3 regions of the Streptomyces sp. NPDC046379 genome follow, and region 2 is predicted to be linked to each of the others. Evidence: riboswitches for the same ligand, from Rfam matches in the RefSeq annotation. Region 2 holds a riboswitch; each other region holds the start of a gene.
What was found. A riboswitch is a leader RNA that binds a small molecule or an ion and turns the genes downstream of it on or off. The one in region 2 is predicted to bind cobalamin.
Positions count from the first base shown of each region.

Region 1 (5,970 bases), on a different contig from region 2:
CGAAGCGCGCCGACGGTATACAGAGGGGATCACGGAGCGTGCGGAGGACCTTTCCGCGCCGAGGCCGTGCCACGATGTGAGCCGTGACCGACGGATATGTCGGTCGTTTCGGCACCCGGAGCCGGGAAGGCAGAGCATGAGCACCGACGTCAGCAGTGCGGAGAACGAGGGTGGGGCGACCGTCCGTACCGCGCGCGTGCCCAAGTACTACCGCCTGAAGAAGCACCTGCTCGAGATGACCGAGACGCAGGCCCCCGGCACGCCGGTGCCCCCGGAGCGCACGCTCGCCGCCGAGTTCGACACCTCGCGCACGACGGTCCGCCAGGCCCTCCAGGAGCTGGTGGTCGAGGGCCGGCTGGAGCGCATCCAGGGCAAGGGCACGTTCGTCGCCAAGCCGAAGGTGTCGCAGGCGCTGCAACTGACCTCGTACACCGAGGACATGCGCGCCCAGGGCCTGGAGCCCACCTCCCAGCTGCTGGACGTCGGCTACATCACGGCCGACGACACCCTCGCCGGGCTGCTCGACATCACGGCCGGCGGCCGGGTGCTGCGCATCGAGCGGCTGCGCATGGCCAACGGCGAGCCCATGGCCATAGAGACGACCCACCTGAGCGCCAAGCGCTTCCCGGCGCTGCGCCGCAGCCTGGCCAAGTACACGTCCCTCTACACCGCGCTGGCCGAGGTGTACGACGTCCATCTCGCCGAGGCCGAGGAGACCATCGAGACCTCGCTGGCCACCCCGCGCGAGGCCGGTCTGCTGGGCACCGACGTGGGCCTGCCGATGCTGATGCTCTCCCGCCACTCCCTGGACCGCGAGGGGCGGCCGGTGGAGTGGGTGCGCTCGGTCTACCGCGGGGACCGGTACAAGTTCGTGGCCCGCCTGAAGCGGCCGCAGGACTGACCCCGGCCCCAGGAACGGGGGCGGCCCTCGGGCTCACGACCGCACCTCCGGAACGGACCTCGGAAAACCGCACGTCGAGTGCGTCGAGGGGTTCCGTTTGCGCCGGTCGCTGACCTAGATTGCCTGCGCATTGCAAACAGGTGATCAGTGAGGGGACGGGAGCCGCCATGTCGCAAGCCCCAGAAACCGGCAGAGGGCCGGTGGTGACGCCCGCGCGCGTCGTCATCGCCCTCTGCCTCACAGCGCCGTTCGTCGCCATGCTGTGGGTCGGGTCGTACGCCAGAACCGAACCGCAGTTCATCGGCATCCCGTTCTTCTACTGGTACCAGATGGCGTGGGTGCTCATCTCCACGGCGCTGACGATGGTCGCCTTCAAGCTCTGGCAGCGTGACCAGCGCGCCCGCGGCGGCCGGAAGGGCGGTGCCGCGCGATGAACGAGGGCGTCAACGGCGTCGCGCTCGCCGTCTTCATCTTCTTCTTCCTGGCCGTCACGGTCATGGGCTTCCTCGCCTCGCGCTGGCGCAGGGCCGAGAACGAGCACAGCCTCGACGAATGGGGCCTGGGCGGCCGGTCGTTCGGCACCTGGGTCACGTGGTTCCTGCTCGGCGGCGACCTCTACACGGCGTACACCTTCGTGGCGGTCCCGGCGGCGATCTACGCGGCGGGCGCGGCCGGGTTCTTCGCCGTGCCGTACACCATCCTGGTCTACCCGCTGATCTTCACCTTCCTGCCCCGCCTGTGGTCGGTCTCGCACAAGCACGGCTATGTGACGACGTCCGACTTCGTGCGCGGCCGGTTCGGCTCCAAGGGCCTGTCGCTGGCGGTGGCGCTCACCGGCATCCTGGCGACGATGCCGTACATCGCGCTCCAACTGGTCGGCATCCAGGCCGTGCTGGACGTCATGGGCGTCGGCGGCGGCGAGGACACCAACTGGTTCATCAAGGACCTGCCGCTGCTGATCGCCTTCGGCGTGCTGGCCGCGTACACCTACTCGTCGGGGCTGCGGGCGCCGGCGCTGATCGCGTTCGTGAAGGACACGCTGATCTACATCGTCATCGCGGTGGCGATCATCTACATCCCGATCAAGCTGGGCGGCTTCGACGACGTCTTCGCCAAGGCGGGCGAGGCGTTCGGCGAGACCAACCCGGCGACGGGCGCTCCGCGCGGGGCGCTGGTGCCGGGCGACGCGGGCCAGTGGACGTACGCCACGCTGGCGCTGGGCTCCGCGCTCGCGCTGTTCATGTACCCGCACTCGATCACCGCGACGCTGTCCTCGCGCAGCCGTGAGGTGATCCGCCGCAACACCACGATCCTGCCGCTGTACTCGCTGATGCTCGGCCTGCTGGCGCTGCTCGGCTTCATGGCCATCGCGGCCGGGGTCAAGGTGTCCAACGGGCAGCTGGCGATCCCGCAGCTGTTCGAGAACATGTTCCCGGACTGGTTCGCGGGCGTCGCCTTCGCGGCCATCGGCATCGGCGCGCTGGTCCCGGCGGCGATCATGTCGATCGCGGCGGCGAACCTGTTCACCCGCAACATCTACAAGGACTTCCTCAAGCCGGACGCCACGCCGGAGCAGGAGACCCGGGTCTCCAAGCTGGTGTCGCTGCTGGTGAAGGTGGGCGCGCTCGCCTTCGTCCTGACCATGGACAAGACGGTGGCCATCAACTTCCAGCTGCTGGGCGGCATCTGGATCCTCCAGACGTTCCCGGCGCTGGTGGGCGGCCTGTTCACGCGCTGGTTCCACCGCTGGGCGCTGCTGGCCGGCTGGGCGGTCGGCATGCTCTACGGCACGGTCGCCGCGTACGGCGTCGCCTCGCCGACGCAGAAGCACTTCGGCGGCTCGTCGAAGGAGATCCCCGGCATCGGCGAGATCGGCTACATCGGCCTCACGGCGTTCGTGATCAACCTGGCGGTGACGGTGGTCCTGACCTTCGTGCTGCGGGCGGTGAAGGCCCCCGACGGCGTCGACGAGACGCGCCCCGAGGACTACACCGCGGACGCCGGCGACCCGGGCGTCCAGGTGGAACTCCCGCCGGCCACCGCGGGATCGGCCCACTGACCGACGCACACCCCGGCGGGCCGTCGCAGGCAGGACCTGCGGCGGCCCGCCGTCGTGCACACTCCCCCCATGGACATCGTCATCCGCCCGGCGGAACCCGCCGAGTACGCGCCCCTCGGAGAGATCACCGCGCATGCCTATCTCCAGGACGGCCTCCTCGACTTCGGTGAGAGCGACGCGTACCTGGGCGAGTTGCGGGACGTGGCGAAGCGCGCCGCCCACGCCGAGGTACTGGTCGCCGTGCGCGACGGCGAGGTGCTCGGCGGCGTCACCTTCGTGCCCTCCGGCGGTCCCATGGCCGACATCGCGGAGCCCGGCGAAGCCGAGATACGGATGCTCGCGGTCGCGCACGCCGCACGCGGCCGGGGCGTCGGCGAGGCGCTGGCCCGCGCCTGCGTCGAGCGGGCGCGGAGCCTGACCGGCTGCAACGGCGTCGTGCTGTCCAGTCAGCGCACGATGCACGCCGCCCACCGCATCTACGAGCGGCTGGGTTTCGTCCGCACCCCGGAGCGCGACTGGAACCCCCTCCCGGACGTGGACGACGTCCTGCTGATCACCTACGCGCTCGCCCTGCGCTGACGCTCCTCCGACCCGACCCGACCCGACCCGGCCCGACCCGACCGCGGCCCGCCCTGACGCTTCGCCGTCCCCGCCTCCGGCACTCCCGCGCTCCGACGCGACACGGCGGGGCACAACATCTGGGGGTGCTTTCCGCGACCGACACAAGATGTATGCTCATGCTCGCTGCCGCCGCAGGGGAATCCGGTGCGAATCCGGAACTGTCCCGCAACGGTGTACACGCGTGTTCACGCACGCCTGTCGAGTCCGACGACCTGCCGGCAGCGCGCCCGGCCGACCGGCCCGGCGCATGACGTCCGGGCCTCGTGGAATGGGTCGGTGGACGCGACGCCGCGTGCGCTCGTGAGCTGCCCCGCCCTCGCAGGCCCCGTGCCGAGCGAGGGAGAGCCCCCACGTGACCATCGCGCCAGCGGATCCCGCTTCAGCGACCCAGGCGACACACACGACGCAGGCGACTCGGGCGTCGCAGTCGGCCCAGCCCGCCGACGACGCCCCCGGAGCCGCCCTGCTGCGGACCCTGACCGAGCTGACCGCCGACCTCCCCGGCGCCGACCCCGGACGGGTCGCCGCCGCCGCGCTGCGCGGCCGATCGGCGCACGCGGACGAGGCCGAACTGCGCGAACTGGCCACGGAGGCCGCCGCCGGCCTGATCTCCGAGGACCCCGCCCACTCGAAGCTCGCCGCCCGGCTGCTCACCCAGACCCTCCGCGCCGAGGCCGCCTCCCAGGGCGTCACCACGTTCACCGAGTCGGTCGCGACCGGTCACCGCGAGGGCCTCGTCGCGGACCGCACCGCGCGGTTCGTGCGCCTCCACGCCGACCGCCTCGACGCCCTGGTCGACCCGGCCGCCGACGACCGCTTCGGCTACTTCGGCCTGCGCACCCTGCACAGCCGCTACCTGCTGCGCCACCCGGTCACCCGCAAGGTCGTCGAGACGCCCCAGCACTTCCTGCTCCGCGTCGCCGCCGGCCTCGCCGAGGACGACACCGCGCGCGCGGTCGACGAGGTCGCCGCCCTCTACCGGCTGATGAGCCGCCTCGACTACCTCCCCTCCTCCCCCACCCTCTTCAACTCCGGCACCCGCCACCCCCAGATGTCGTCCTGCTACCTCCTCGACTCCCCGCAGGACGAGCTGGACTCGATCTACGACCGCTACCACCAGGTCGCCCGCCTGTCGAAGCACGCGGGCGGCATCGGCATCGCCTACTCCCGCGTCCGTGCCCGGGGTTCGCTGATCCGCGGCACCAACGGGCACTCGGGCGGCATCGTCCCGTTCCTGAAGACCCTCGACGCCTCGGTGGCCGCCGTGAACCAGGGAGGCCGGCGCAAGGGAGCCGCGGCGGTGTACCTGGAGACCTGGCACGCGGATATCGAGGAGTTCCTGGAGCTGCGCGACAACACCGGTGAGGACGCCCGCCGCACCCACAACCTGAACCTCGCGCACTGGGTCCCGGACGAGTTCATGCGCCGCGTCGACGCCGACGGCGCGTGGTCGCTGTTCTCCCCGTCCGACGTGCCGGAGCTGACCGACCTGTGGGGCGAGGAGTTCGACGCCGCCTACCGCGCGGCAGAGGAGAAGGGCCTCGCCCGCAAGGTCCTGCCCGCGCGGGAGCTGTACGGCCGGATGATGCGCACCCTCGCGCAGACCGGCAACGGCTGGATGACCTTCAAGGACGCCGCCAACCGCACCGCCAACCAGACCGCCGAGCCCGGTCACGTCGTCCACTCCTCCAACCTCTGCACGGAGATCCTGGAGGTCACCGACGACGGCGAGACGGCGGTTTGCAACCTGGGCTCGGTCAACCTCGGCGCCTTCGTGAGCGGCTCGGACATGGACTGGGAGCGGCTGGACGACACCGTCCGCACCGCCGTCGTCTTCCTCGACCGGGTCGTGGACGTCAACTTCTACCCGACCGAGGAGGCCGGCCGCTCCAACGCCCGCTGGCGTCCGGTCGGCCTCGGCGTGATGGGCCTCCAGGACGTCTTCTTCAAGCTGCGGCTGCCCTTCGACTCCCCCGAGGCACGCGCCCTGTCCACCAGGATCGCCGAGCGGATCATGCTGGCCGCGTACGAGGCCTCCGCCGATTTGGCCGAGCGCAGCGGCCCGCTGCCGGCGTGGGAGAAGACCCGTACCGCCCGCGGCGTCCTGCACCCCGACCACTACGGCGTCGAGCCCGCCTGGCCCGAGCGGTGGGCGGCGCTGCGCGAGCGGATCGCCGCCACCGGCCTGCGCAACTGTCTGCTGCTGGCCGTCGCGCCGACCGCCACCATCGCCTCCATCGCGGGCGTCTACGAGTGCATCGAGCCGCAGGTGTCCAACCTGTTCAAGCGCGAGACCCTCTCCGGCGAGTTCCTCCAGGTCAACCCGTACCTGGTGGAGGACCTCAAGCGGCTCGGCGTCTGGGACGCCCGCAGCCGTGAGGCGCTGCGC
Region 1 covers NZ_JBVJFP010000013.1:225,003-230,972, forward strand. The annotation lists gene ACZ6KF_RS23550 (GntR family transcriptional regulator) at 137-901, shown strand; gene ACZ6KF_RS23555 (DUF3311 domain-containing protein) at 1,069-1,335, shown strand; gene mctP (monocarboxylate uptake permease MctP) at 1,332-2,960, shown strand; gene ACZ6KF_RS23565 (GNAT family N-acetyltransferase) at 3,030-3,539, shown strand; cobalamin riboswitch at 3,692-3,815, shown strand; gene ACZ6KF_RS23570 (ribonucleoside-diphosphate reductase subunit alpha) at 3,934-5,970, shown strand, end outside.
Region 1: linked by a shared signal. The riboswitch ahead of ACZ6KF_RS23570 (ribonucleoside-diphosphate reductase subunit alpha) and the one ahead of ACZ6KF_RS12925 (cobalamin biosynthesis protein) in region 2 are both predicted to bind cobalamin.

Region 2 (5,970 bases):
TCACCGGCGCGCCCGGCTCGGCCAGCAGCTCCTTCTCGTCCAGCCCGAAGTGCGCGGCCAGCGAGGCCCGCAGCCCCGGCAGCGCGTTGGCCCGCCCGCCCCACACCTGGGAGGCCCGCAGCACGGCCAGCACCAGGTTGACGCGCGGTTCGCCGACCGGCCCGCCGCCGAGAACGTGCAGGCCGTCGCGGATCTGCACGTCCTTGATCTCGCACAGATAGCCGTCGATGTGCATGACGAACTCGTCGAAGGTCTCGTCGTCCGGCTGCTCGTCCACGTGCAGGTCGTGATGGAGCTCGGCCGCCTTCACCAGCGTCCAGATCTGCGCCCGCACGGCCGGAGCCTTGGCCGGGTCCAGGTCGGAGACGAGCGCGTACTCGTCGAGGAGCTGTTCCAGCTTCGCCAGGTCCCCGTACGTGTCCGCGCGGGCCATCGGCGGCACCAGGTGGTCGACCACCGTGGCGTGCCCGCGCCGCTTGGCCTGGGTGCCCTCGCCGGGGTCGTTGACGATGAAGGGGTAGACGAGGGGGAGGTCGCCGAGGACGGCGTCCGGCGCGCAGCCCTTGCTGAGCCCGAGGCCCTTGCCGGGCAGCCACTCCATCGTGCCGTGCTTGCCCATGTGCACGATCGCGTCCGCGCGGAAGGAGTTCTCCAGCCAGCGGTAGGCCGCCAGGTAGTGGTGGGACGGCGGCATGTCGGGGTCGTGGTAGATCGCGATGGGGTTCTCGCCGAAGCCGCGCGGCGGCTGGATCATCACGACGACGTTCCCGAACCGCAGGGACGCCAGCACGATGTCGTCGCCGTCCACGTAGAGGGAGCCGGGCGGCTCGCCCCACGCCTCCAGCATCCCGTCGCGCAGCTCGGGGTCCAGCCGGTCGAACCACGCCCGGTAGTCGGCCAGCGGCACCCTGGCGGGCGCGGCGGCCAGCTGGTCCTCCGTCAGCCACTCCACGTCGTGCCCGCCGGCCTCGATCAGCCGGTGGATCAGCTCGTCGCCGTTGTCCGGGTAGCCCTCGACCGCGTACCCGGCGTCGCGCAGGGCGTCCAGCACCCGCACCGCCGAGGCGGGCGTGTCCAGGCCGACGGCGTTGCCGACGCGGGAGTGCTTGGTCGGGTACGCGGTGAAGACGAGCGCCAGCTTCTTGTCGGCGTTCGGCTTGTGCCCGAGCCGGGCGTGCCGTACGGCGATCCCGGCCACCCGCGCGGCCCGCTCGGGGTCGGCGACGTACACCGGGACGTCGTCCGGGCCCTGCTCCTTGAAGGAGAACGGCACGGTGATCAGCCGCCCGTCGAACTCCGGGATGGCGACCTGCATCGCGGCGTCCATCGGGGACAGCGCGGCGTCGGACGCGTCCCAGGCGGCCCGCGAGGAGGTGAGGCACAGGCCCTGCAGCACCGGCACGTTCAGGTCGGCGAGCGCCCCGACGTCCCAGGCCTCCTCGTCGCCGCCGGCCGAAGCACCGGAGGCGTGCGTGCCGCCGGCGGCGAGGACCGTGGCGATCAGGGCGTCGGCGCGGCCCAGGATCCCGTACAGGCCCTCCTCCGCGCCGCGCAGCGAACCGCAGTACACCGGAAGGGCGTTGGCGCCCTGTGCCTCGATCGCGTCGCACAGGGTGTCCACGAAGGCGGTGTTGCCGCTGAGTTCGTGGGCGCGGTAGAAGAGCACGCCGACCGTCGGGCGGCCGTCCGCGACGGCGCGCTCGCCGTGGACGCCGTACTCCGGCATCCTGCGCGGCTCCTCGAAACCCTCGCCGGTCAGCAGCACGGTGTCGGAGAGGAACCGGGCCAGTTCGGTGAGGTTGTCCGGCCCGCCCTCGACGAGGTACCGCAGCGCCTCGGCCACCACGCCGGCCGGGACGGACGACTCGGCCATCAGCTCCGCGTCCGGCACGGCCTCGCCGCCGAGCAGCACGGTCGGCACGCCGGACGCCTTCAGCGCGGCGAGCCCGTCCTCCCAGGCGCGCTTGCCGCCCAGCAGCCGTACGACGGCGATGTCCGCGCCCTCCAGGAGCGCGGGCAGTTCCTCCTGGACGTCGACGCGGGTCGGGTTGCCGATCCGGTAGCCGGCGTCCGCGGCGTGGGCCGCCAGCAGATCGGTGTCGGCGGTCGACAACAACAACACTGTGCTCATGCGGGCGCTCCCGGTGGAATGAAAGGCAGTCCTTGCGGCGCGCCCGACTCGATGAGCCGCCACAGCGCGTCCGTGTCCGCGTGCTGTTCGATCAGGTCGCCGAGCCGGTCGAGCTGTTGCTCGCGCAACGCGGCGAACGAGGTGTCGGGCGCCGGCACGAAGCGGCGGCCGGCGAGGGCGGCCACCTCGCGCAGGAAGGCGCGCCGGAAGCCGTCCGACTCCAGCGAGCCGTGCCAGTGGGTGCCCCAGGTCGTGCCGATCCGGCAGCCGTCCAGACCGTGTCCTCGGTCGTCGGAGATGAACGTGTCCCCGCCGAGGACGTCGGCCACCCCGTGGTGGATCTCGTAGCCCTCGACCCGCTCGCCGAGGGCCTCGCCGACCGGCCGGGTGAGGGTCTTCTCGCGGGCGAAGCGCACCCGCACCGGCAGGATGCCGAGGCCGTCCACCTGTCCGCGTCGGCTCTCGACGTCGTCCTCGATGCGCTCGCCGAGGACCTGGAAGCCGCCGCAGATCCCGAGGACGGGCCGGCCCTCCGCGGCCCGGCGGCGCAGCGCCCCGGCGAGCCCGCGCTCGTGCAGCCAGTCCAGCGCCCGCACGGTGCCGCGGGTCCCCGGCAGCACGACCAGGTCGGCGTCGGCCAGTTCCTCCGGCCGGTCCACGAACCGCACCACGACGCCCGGCTCGGCGGCCAGCGCGTCGACGTCGGTGAAGTTGGACATCAGCGGCACCGCGCACACGGCGACGCGCAGCACGTCCTCGCCGACGGGCGGGGCGGTGTTCGACTCGCGCACGGTCCCGCGCAGCGACACCCTCAGTCCGTCCTCCTCGTCGATGCCGAGCCCGTGCCGGTACGGCAGCACGCCGTACGTCCCCCGCCCGGTGAGGTCCCGGAGCATGTCCAGGCCCGGCTCCAGCAGCGAGACGTCGCCGCGGAACTTGTTCACCAGGAACCCGGCGACCAGCGCCTGGTCCTCGGGCGAGAGCAGCGCCACCGTGCCGAAGAAGGACGCGAAGACGCCCCCGCGGTCGATGTCGCCCACCACCAGCACGGGCAGCCGCGCGTTGCGGGCGATCCCCATGTTCACGATGTCGGTCCGCCGCAGGTTGATCTCCGCCGGACTGCCGGCCCCCTCACAGATCACCGCGTCATACGTGCCCCGCAACTGCTCCAGACAGTCCAGCACCGTGCCCAGCAGCCGCTGCTGCCGCCCGCCGTGGTAGCCGCGGGCGCTCAGCTCGCCCACCGGCCTGCCCAGCAGCACCACCTGGCTGCTCTGCTCGCCGCCCGGCTTGAGCAGCACCGGGTTCATCAGGGCGGTCGGCTCGATCCGGCAGGCCTGCGCCTGCATGGCCTGAGCCCGCCCGATCTCCGCGCCCTCGCGGGTCACGAAGGAGTTCAGCGACATGTTCTGCGCCTTGAACGGCGCCACCTTCACGCCCTGGCGGACCAGCCAGCGGCAGATTCCGGCGGTGACCACGCTCTTGCCGGCGTCGGAGGTGGTGCCGGCGACGAGGAGCCCTCCGCTCATCACGTACGTCCTCTCTGCAGGGCGGACTTCACCACGGACACGCCCGCGCACACCCCGAGCGCGAGCACGCTCACGCGCCGGGACAGCCGGATCGCGCGCCGGATGTCCCCGACCTCGACGGCGCGCCCGGCTGCCCCGTTGAGCACGGGCCGGTGCTCGACGCGCCCGCCGTACGACAGCGTCCCGCCGAGCCGCACCCCGAGCGCCCCCGCGAACGAGGCCTCCACGGGCCCGGCGTTGGGACTCGGGTGCCTGTGGGCGTCGGTCCGCCAGGCCCGCAGCGCGCCGCGCGGATCGTCACCGGCCGCGGCGGCGAGGACGGCGGTGAGCCGCGCGCCCGGCCATCCGGCGAGGTCGTCGAGGCGGGCGGAGGCCCAGCCGTAACGGCGGTGGCGGGGCGACTTGTGGCCGACCATGGCGTCGAGGGTGTTGACGGCCCGGAAGCCGAGCAGCCCCGGCACTCCGCAGGCCGCGCCCCACACCAGCGCGCCGACCACGGCGTCCGAGGTGTTCTCGGCGACGGACTCCACCACCGCGCGGGCGATCCCGTCGGCGTCCAGCGCCTGCGGGTCGCGCCCGCACAGGTGCGGCAGCCGGTCCCGGGCGGCCTCGACGTCCCCGGCCTCCAGGGCGCGCCCGACGGCTTCGGCCTCGCGGGCGAGGGAGGTACCGCCGACGACGGCCCAGGTGGCGGCGCCGGTCAGCAGGACGGAGGCGGCGGGGGAGGAGCGTACGGCACGGGAGGCGGCGGCCCCGAGGGCGACGGCGCCGCCGGCGCACAGCGCGGTGTGCAGCGCGCCCCACCCGCGGTGGTCACGCCACAGCACCCGTTCCACGGCGCCCGCGGCACGTCCGAACGCGGCGACCGGGTGCCCGCGGCGGGGATCGCCGAGGAGCAGGTCGCCGAGGAGGCCGGCGGTGGCGCCGTACGCGAAGACGCGATCGGCACGCATCGGGCTCAGCCGGTCGCGAGGTCGCGTGGGGAGGCGTCGGGAAGAGACCTGGTGCTGAGCCTCGAACGGCAGCCGAGCATCGCGTTGTGTCCTCACTCAGGGTGTCCACGCCCTGGTTCGACGAGACCGGCGGTGAGAGTTCCTGGCTCCCGGGGTTTCCTGCCCCGGTCACAGTGGCGGGACCGCGCCGGATTCTCACCGGGCTTCCTCTCCTGCCGCCGTACATGGCCCCGGAAGTCCACCACGGGGTTGGAAGGGCCGTCAACTTGCCGTTGACCTGCGGGAGGGGAGTGTGCTGAGGCCCACACCGGCCCCCTTGCGCCCGCCCCTGGTCCCGGAACGCGCGGATGCCCGCCTGCCCCGGCCACCGGTGAGGGCGGCCCGGGCAGGCGGGCGTCGAGGGGAAGGGCCCGAAGGGGGAGCGGGCTGCGAGGGGGGAGGGCTACGCGACGATCAGGTAGATCCCGTACGCCACCGCCGCCGCGCACCCGGCGAAGGCCGCGTAGGCGCCGGTCAGCGCGAGGACCGCGGAGCCGCCGCCGTTGGCCGCGGCGCGCTCACGGCGGGACAGTCCCGCGATGCCGAGGGTGAACAGGCCCACGAGGGCCACGGTGACCACGAGGCTGACGCCGAAGACGGAGCCGAGGGCCGCCCAGTCGATCTTCATGCTGCTTCCGTTCCTTCGTCAGACGGGGGTGGAGGCCGACGGGGCCTTGGAGTCGCTCGCCTGGGCGGGGATCGCCGCCGCCAGTTCCTCCGCCGCGGCGGCGGTGGGCGGCGGGGTGACCGCGGCCATGGCGGTGGTGACCACGCCGGCCGGCTCCTCGGTGTCGTTGACGTTGGTGTGGTCGACGACCTCGCGGCGGGAGATCTTCCAGATGGCGGCGCTGGAGCCGACCAGGAAGACGGCCACGAGCGCGGTGCCCCAGTCGCCGAAGCGGGTGACGACCTCGGCGAGCGCGCCCACCAGGGCGGCGGCCGGCAGGGTCAGGCCCCAGGCGACGAACATCCGGGTGGCGGTGGACCAGCGGACCACGCCGCCCTTGCGGCCCAGGCCCGCGCCCATCACGGCGCCGGAGACCGAGTGCGTGGTGGAGAGGGAGAAGCCGAGGTGGGAGGAGGCGAGGATGACCGTCGCGGCGCTGGTCTGGGCGGCGAAGCCCTGCTGCGGCTGGAGGTCGGTCAGGCCCTTGCCCATGGTGCGGATGATGCGCCAGCCGCCGAGGTAGGTGCCGAGGGCGATGGCCACGCCCGCGGAGAGGATGACCCACATGGGCGGGTCGGAGTCGGGGGCGAGGGTGCCGCCGGCGACCAGGGCGAGGGTGATGATGCCCATCGTCTTCTGGGCGTCGTTGGT
Region 2 covers NZ_JBVJFP010000006.1:52,449-58,418, reverse strand. The annotation lists gene cobN (cobaltochelatase subunit CobN) at 1-2,131, opposite strand, end outside; gene ACZ6KF_RS12930 (cobyric acid synthase) at 2,128-3,660, opposite strand; gene ACZ6KF_RS12925 (cobalamin biosynthesis protein) at 3,660-4,613, opposite strand; cobalamin riboswitch at 4,731-4,871, opposite strand; gene ACZ6KF_RS12920 (hypothetical protein) at 5,056-5,280, opposite strand; gene ACZ6KF_RS12915 (inorganic phosphate transporter) at 5,299-5,970, opposite strand, start outside.

Region 3 (5,970 bases), on a different contig from region 2:
TCCGGCCGCCGTGCGCGGGGGCGTGGTTGACGACCTGCACGCCCGACGCGGTGCCGTAGTGCTCGGCCTGCCGGTGGCTGGGCTGGGTGATGTGCTGGTCGTGGGTGGTGAGCGCGGGCTGGCCGTTCGCGCCCTTGTCGGTGTACTCGGCGTCGATGACGCCGAAGATGTTGGCGTTGGGGTCGTGTTCGCCGTCGGCGAGGGTCTGCAGGGTGCCGCTGCAGCCGGTGGCCGAGGTCTGCGGGTGGCCGTGGCTGTCGTGGCCGACGATGAAGGTGACCTTGACCTTGGAGCAGTCGACGGCGCCGTCCTCGGGGTCGGTGACCGTCACCCTGAACGGGATCGCCGCGCCGAAGTCGTAGACGCGGCCGTCCAGGGGCAGGTCGATGCTGACCGTGGGAGCGGTGTTGCCGACGGTGATCCGCACGGACGCGGTCGCCGACTTGCCGGTGGAGTCCGTGATCTTCAGCGTGGCCGTGTACTGGCCGTTGGCGGTGTACGTGTGCGAGGGGTTGGCCGCGGTGGAGGTGGCGCCGTCGCCGAAGGTCCAGGCGTACGAGAGGGCGTCGCCGTCGGGGTCCGAGCTGCCCGCGGAGGAGAAGGCGACCGCCAACGGGGCCCTGCCCGAGGTCACGTTGGCCTTGGCCTGGGCGATCGGGGCCCGGCCGCCGGTGACGTGCTCGATGCGGTAGAGGGCCGAGTTCTCGTCGCCGTTGAAGTAGCCGGTGCCGTAGTCGAGGACGTAGAGCGCGCCGTCCGGGCCGAAGGCCATGTCCATCACCTGGGTCCCGGTCCAGGGGAAGGCGTTGATGGACTGCACGGTCCCGTCGGAGCCGGACTCGATCCGCTTGATCCAGCGGCGCCCGAACTCACCGGCGAAGAAGTCCCCGTCGTACTCCTGCGGGAACTTCACCTCGGAAGTGGAGGCGGCGTCGTAGCGGTAGACGGGGCCGCCCATGGGGGACTCCGAGCCGCCGCCGAACTCCGGTACGGAGCCGCCGTCGTACGGGATCCAGGCGGGCTGGGCGGGCGGCAGGTCGGTCAGGCCGGTGTTGCGCGGCGAGGTGTTCTTCGGGGCCGCGCAGTCGAACTTCGCGCCGGAGGCCCCGGAGGCGAAGTCGTAGTCCGTGTACGCGTTGTTCGCTCCGGTGCAGTACGGCCAGCCGTAGTTGCCCGCCTTGGTGATCCGGTTGAACTCGACCTGGCCGGCGGGTCCACGAGAGGCGCTGGCGGTGCCGGCGTCGGGGCCGTAGTCGCCGAGGTAGACGATGCCGGTGGCCTTGTCGACGCTCATCCGGAAGGGGTTGCGGAAGCCCATCGCGTAGATCTCGGGCCGGGTCCGGGCGGTGCCGGGCGGGAAGAGGTTGCCGGCCGGGACGGAATACGATCCGTCGGCGTTGACCTTGATGCGCAGGACCTTGCCGCGCAGGTCGTTGGTGTTGCCCGAGGAACGCTGGGCGTCGTAGGCGGGGTTGCGGGAGGCCCGCTCGTCGATCGGGGTGTAGCCGTCCGAGGCGAACGGGTTGGTGTCGTCGCCGGTCGACAGGTACAGGTTGCCCGCCGCGTCGAAGTCGATGTCCCCGCCGACGTGGCAGCACAGGCCGCGCGAGGCGGGCACGTCGAGGATCTTCTTCTCGCTGGCGAGGTCGAGGGTGCCGTCCGTCCTCAGCACGAACCGGGAGAGCCGGTTGACGCCGTCGAACGGGGCGAAGTCGGCGGCCGTGCCGTCGGCCGGGGCGTCGCCGGCCGGGGTGGTCAGCTTGGGCGCGTAGTAGAGGTAGACGAACCGGTTGGCGGTGAAGCCCGGGTCCACCGCGACGCCTTGCAGGCCTTCCTCGTCGTGGCTGTAGACGTCCAGCTTCCCGGCGACGGTCGTGGTGCCGGCGGCGTTGGTGAGCCGCAGGGTGCCGTCCCGCGAGGTGTGCAGCACCGAACGGTCCGGCAGGACCGCCAGCGTCATCGGCTCGCCCGTCTCGGCCACGCCCTTGGCCAGCGTGACCTGCTGGAAGTCCCCGACGGCGGCCTCGGCCCGGACGCCGCCCGGGTCCGCGGGGGCGGCGGCCGCCGGTGCCGCCGGCAACAGAAGGCCGAGGACGCCCGCCACGGCGGGCAGCAGGAAGCGGAAACGGACACGTCTGCGTCCGAACGGTCTCGTGCGCACAGAAGTCTCCCAGTGGTGTGGGGTGGCGGCATGCCGCAGGGCATGCCGAAGGGAGTACGGGCGCGCGCCGTCGCGCCGTCGAGCCCCGGCCACGAGTCGCTCATGACCGGTTCATTTCAAGGAAGTTAGCGGGCTTGGTCCGGACCCGTAACCCCTTTCGTTCATGATCTCGATACTTTTTCCGCTGCCGGGACAAAGTGCGGGGGGCCGGTTCCGGGCGCACGGGTGAGCCGCCCGTGCCGTCCACCGCCCCCGTCCGCGCTTGTCAGCACCCTTGTGCGGGCACTACTGTCACCACGCCTTGGTGAACGGGAAATCCGGTGTGATGCCGGTGCGGCCCTCGCCACTGTGATCGGGAAGTCCGGCTCCGGCCCTCGCGGGCAGCCACTGGGTCCTCGGACCCGGGAAGGCGGAGCACGGGCGGTGGTACCCGTCAGCCAGGAGACCGGCCAAGGCGCGTCAACCATCCACGAGGTGCTGGAGAGGGTCTGCTGAGCCATGCACATAGCCGAGGGTTTCCTGCCTCCGGCGCACGCCGTCGCCTGGGGCGTCGCGTCCGCGCCGTTCGTCGTCCACGGAGTGCGATCTCTCACACGCGAGGTACGGGAGCATCCCGAGAGCACCCTGCTCCTCGGCGCCTCCGGAGCCTTCACGTTCGTCCTGTCCGCGCTGAAGCTGCCTTCGGTTACCGGGAGTTGTTCCCATCCGACCGGCACGGGCCTCGGCGCCATCCTGTTCCGGCCGCCGGTCATGGCGGTGCTGGGCACCATCACCCTGCTCTTCCAGGCGCTGCTGCTCGCGCACGGCGGCCTGACGACGCTCGGCGCCAACGTGTTCTCCATGGCGATCGCCGGCCCCTGGGCCGGCTACGCGGCGTACCGGCTGCTGCGGCGCTGTGAAGTGCCGCTGATGCCCGCGGTGTTCTGCGGCGCGTTCGTCGCCGACCTGTCCACGTACTGCGTCACCAGCGTCCAGCTGGCGCTGGCCTTCCCCGACCCGGGCAGCGGGTTCCTGGGCGCGCTCGGCAAGTTCGGGTCCATCTTCGCCGTCACGCAGATCCCGCTCGCGGTGAGCGAGGGCCTGCTGACGGTGCTGGTGATGCGGCTGCTGGTGCAGTCCAGCAAGGGCGAACTGACCCGGCTGGGCGTGCTGGTGGCGGGGCGCCGCGAGGAGGCGGTGGCCCGATGAGCCGCAACGCGAAGATCAACCTCCTGCTGCTGGCCGTCGTGGTGGCCCTCGCCGTGCTGCCGCTGGCGCTGGGGCTCGGCGACGACGAGGAGGAGCCGTTCGCCGGGGCGGACGCCCAGGCCGAGACGGCGATCACCGAGATCGAGCCGGACTACGAGCCCTGGTTCTCGCCCCTGTACGAGCCGCCGTCCGGCGAGATCGAGTCCGCGCTGTTCTCCGTGCAGGCGGCCCTCGGCGCGGGCGTCCTCGCCTACTACTTCGGCCTGCGCCGGGGCAGGCGGCAGGGCGAGCGGCAGGCCCGTGAAGCGCTGGGGCCCGAGGCGCCGAGGGCCGCGGAGCCCGAGCCCGCGGAGCCCGCGGGCGCCGGGGACGCCGCCGTGCCGGCGGGCCCGGAGGGCGGGTCCCGTCCCGGGCGGGACTGACCCGGGTGCTGCCGATCGACGCGGCGGCGCACAGCAGCCGCTGGCGCCGCCGCCATCCCGTGGACAAGGCCGTGCTCGGGCTCGGACTGACCGTGCTGGCGGTCTCGCTGCCGCCCTGGCCGGGCGCGGCCCTGGTGCTGGTGGCCGCGCTCGCCGTGCTGCTGGGCCCGGCGGGCGTGCCGGGCCGCCGGCTGTGGCGGGCCTACCGGGTGCCGCTGGGCTTCTGCGCGACCGGCGCGGTCACGCTGCTCGTCCAGGTCGGGGGCCCGGACGGGTTCCTGGCGCCGGCCGAGGGCGGGGCGGTGCGCGCCGGGGAGCTGATGCTGCGGACGTCGGCGGCCTCCCTCGGGGTGCTGCTCTTCGCCTTCACCACTCCCCTGTCCGACCTGCTGCCGCGGCTGGTGCGGGCCGGGGTGCCCGCGCCCGTCGTCGACGTCGCCCTGGTGACGTACCGGATGAGTTTCCTGCTGCTCGACTCGGTGCGCCGCGTCCGGGAGGCGCAGGCCGCCCGGCTCGGGCACGCGGGCCGCGCCGCCGCCTGGCGTTCGCTGGGCGGGCTCGGCGCGACGGCGTTCGTGCGGGCCTTCGACCGGGCGGCGCGGCTGCAGGCCGGGCTCGCCGGGCGCGGCTACGACGGCACCCTGCGCGTCCTGGTCCCCGAGGCCCGTGTCTCCCTCCCCTTCCTCGCCGGCAGCGCCGCCCTTCTCACGGCGCTGACCGCACTCACCTTCGTCCTGGAAAGGCCGCTGTCATGAGCGAGCCCGTGCCGGTCGCCCTGCACGGCGCGTCCTTCGCCTACGAGGACGGCCCCACGGTGCTGTCCGGCCTCGACTTCGAGGTGCGCGAGCACCGTGCGCTCGCCCTGCTGGGCCGCAACGGCAGCGGCAAGACCACGCTGATGCGGCTGCTCGCCGGAGGGCTGCGGCCCCGTACCGGCCGGCTGACCGTCGACGGCCGTCCGGTGACGTACGACCGCAAGGGCCTGACCCGGCTGCGGACGACCGTCCAGCTCGTCGTGCAGGACCCCGACGACCAGCTGTTCGCGGCGTCCGTCGGGCAGGACGTGTCGTTCGGCCCGCTCAACCTCGGGCTGTCCGACGCCGAGGTGCGGGCGCGCGTCGCGGAGGCCCTGGCCGCCCTGGACATCACCGCGCTGGCCGACCGGCCCACGCACCTGCTGTCGTACGGGCAGCGCAAGCGGACCGCGATCGCGGGCGCCGTCGCGATGCGGCCCCGGGTGCTGATCCTCGACGAGCCGACGGCCGGGCTCGACCCGGACGGCCAGGAGCGGCTGCTGGCGACCCTCGGCGAGCTGCGCGAGCGGGGCACGACGGTGGTGATGGCCACCCACGACGTCGACCTCGCCCTGCGCTGGGCCGACGACGCCGCCCTCCTCACCCCGTCCGGCGTGCGCACCGGCCCGGCCCCGACCGTCCTGGCCCGCACCGGCCTGCTGCGCGAGGCGGGCCTGCGCCTGCCCTGGGGCGTGGCGGCGGCCCGCCTGCTGCACGCCCAGGGCCTGCTGGCCGACCCGGCCCGCGGACCCCGTACCGCCGAGGAGCTGGCGGCGCGGGCGGCGGAGGCCGGGGCGCCCGGCAGGGGCGCCGCCGGACGGGCGTGAGCACCGCGCCGGCCGCCCGGCGACGCCGTGGGTGATTCACGGCATACCGCCGGAAGGCCGCACATGTGTTAGTCGTCCGCGTGGGCCGGGGTACTCGTAGGGCTTGCACTGATCGGCCGGCCGTTGCGCAGCGGACCCGCTCCGCGCGATGCCGGGACAGCCGAAGGAGTTCCCACCATGACGGACGTGTCCAGCAAGGGCCCCGCCCCGGGCGACGACCGCAAGGTACTCACCAACCGGCAGGGCCATCCTGTCTATGACAACCAGAACCAGCGGACGGTCGGCGCCCGGGGGCCCGCGACGCTGGAGAACTACCAGTTCCTCGAGAAGATCAGCCACTTCGACCGGGAGCGCATCCCGGAGCGCGTGGTGCACGCCCGCGGGGTGACGGCGTACGGCTTCTTCGAGGCGTACGGCGCCTGGGGCGACGAGCCGATCAGCCGTTTCACCCGGGCCAAGCTGTTCCAGGAGCGCGGCAAGCGCACCGACCTGGCCGTCCGGTTCTCCACGGTGATCGGCGGACGCGACTCCTCCGAGGCCGCGCGCGACCCCCGTGGCTTCGCCGTGAAGTTCTACAC
Region 3 covers NZ_JBVJFP010000011.1:294,624-300,593, reverse strand. The annotation lists partial or broken gene ACZ6KF_RS21225 (PQQ-dependent sugar dehydrogenase) at 1-2,161, opposite strand, end outside; cobalamin riboswitch at 2,447-2,629, shown strand; gene ACZ6KF_RS21220 (energy-coupling factor ABC transporter permease) at 2,660-3,349, shown strand; gene ACZ6KF_RS21215 (energy-coupling factor ABC transporter substrate-binding protein) at 3,346-3,771, shown strand; gene cbiQ (cobalt ECF transporter T component CbiQ) at 3,777-4,526, shown strand; gene ACZ6KF_RS21205 (energy-coupling factor ABC transporter ATP-binding protein) at 4,523-5,392, shown strand; gene ACZ6KF_RS21200 (catalase) at 5,570-5,970, shown strand, end outside.
Region 3: linked by a shared signal. The riboswitch ahead of ACZ6KF_RS21220 (energy-coupling factor ABC transporter permease) and the one ahead of ACZ6KF_RS12925 (cobalamin biosynthesis protein) in region 2 are both predicted to bind cobalamin.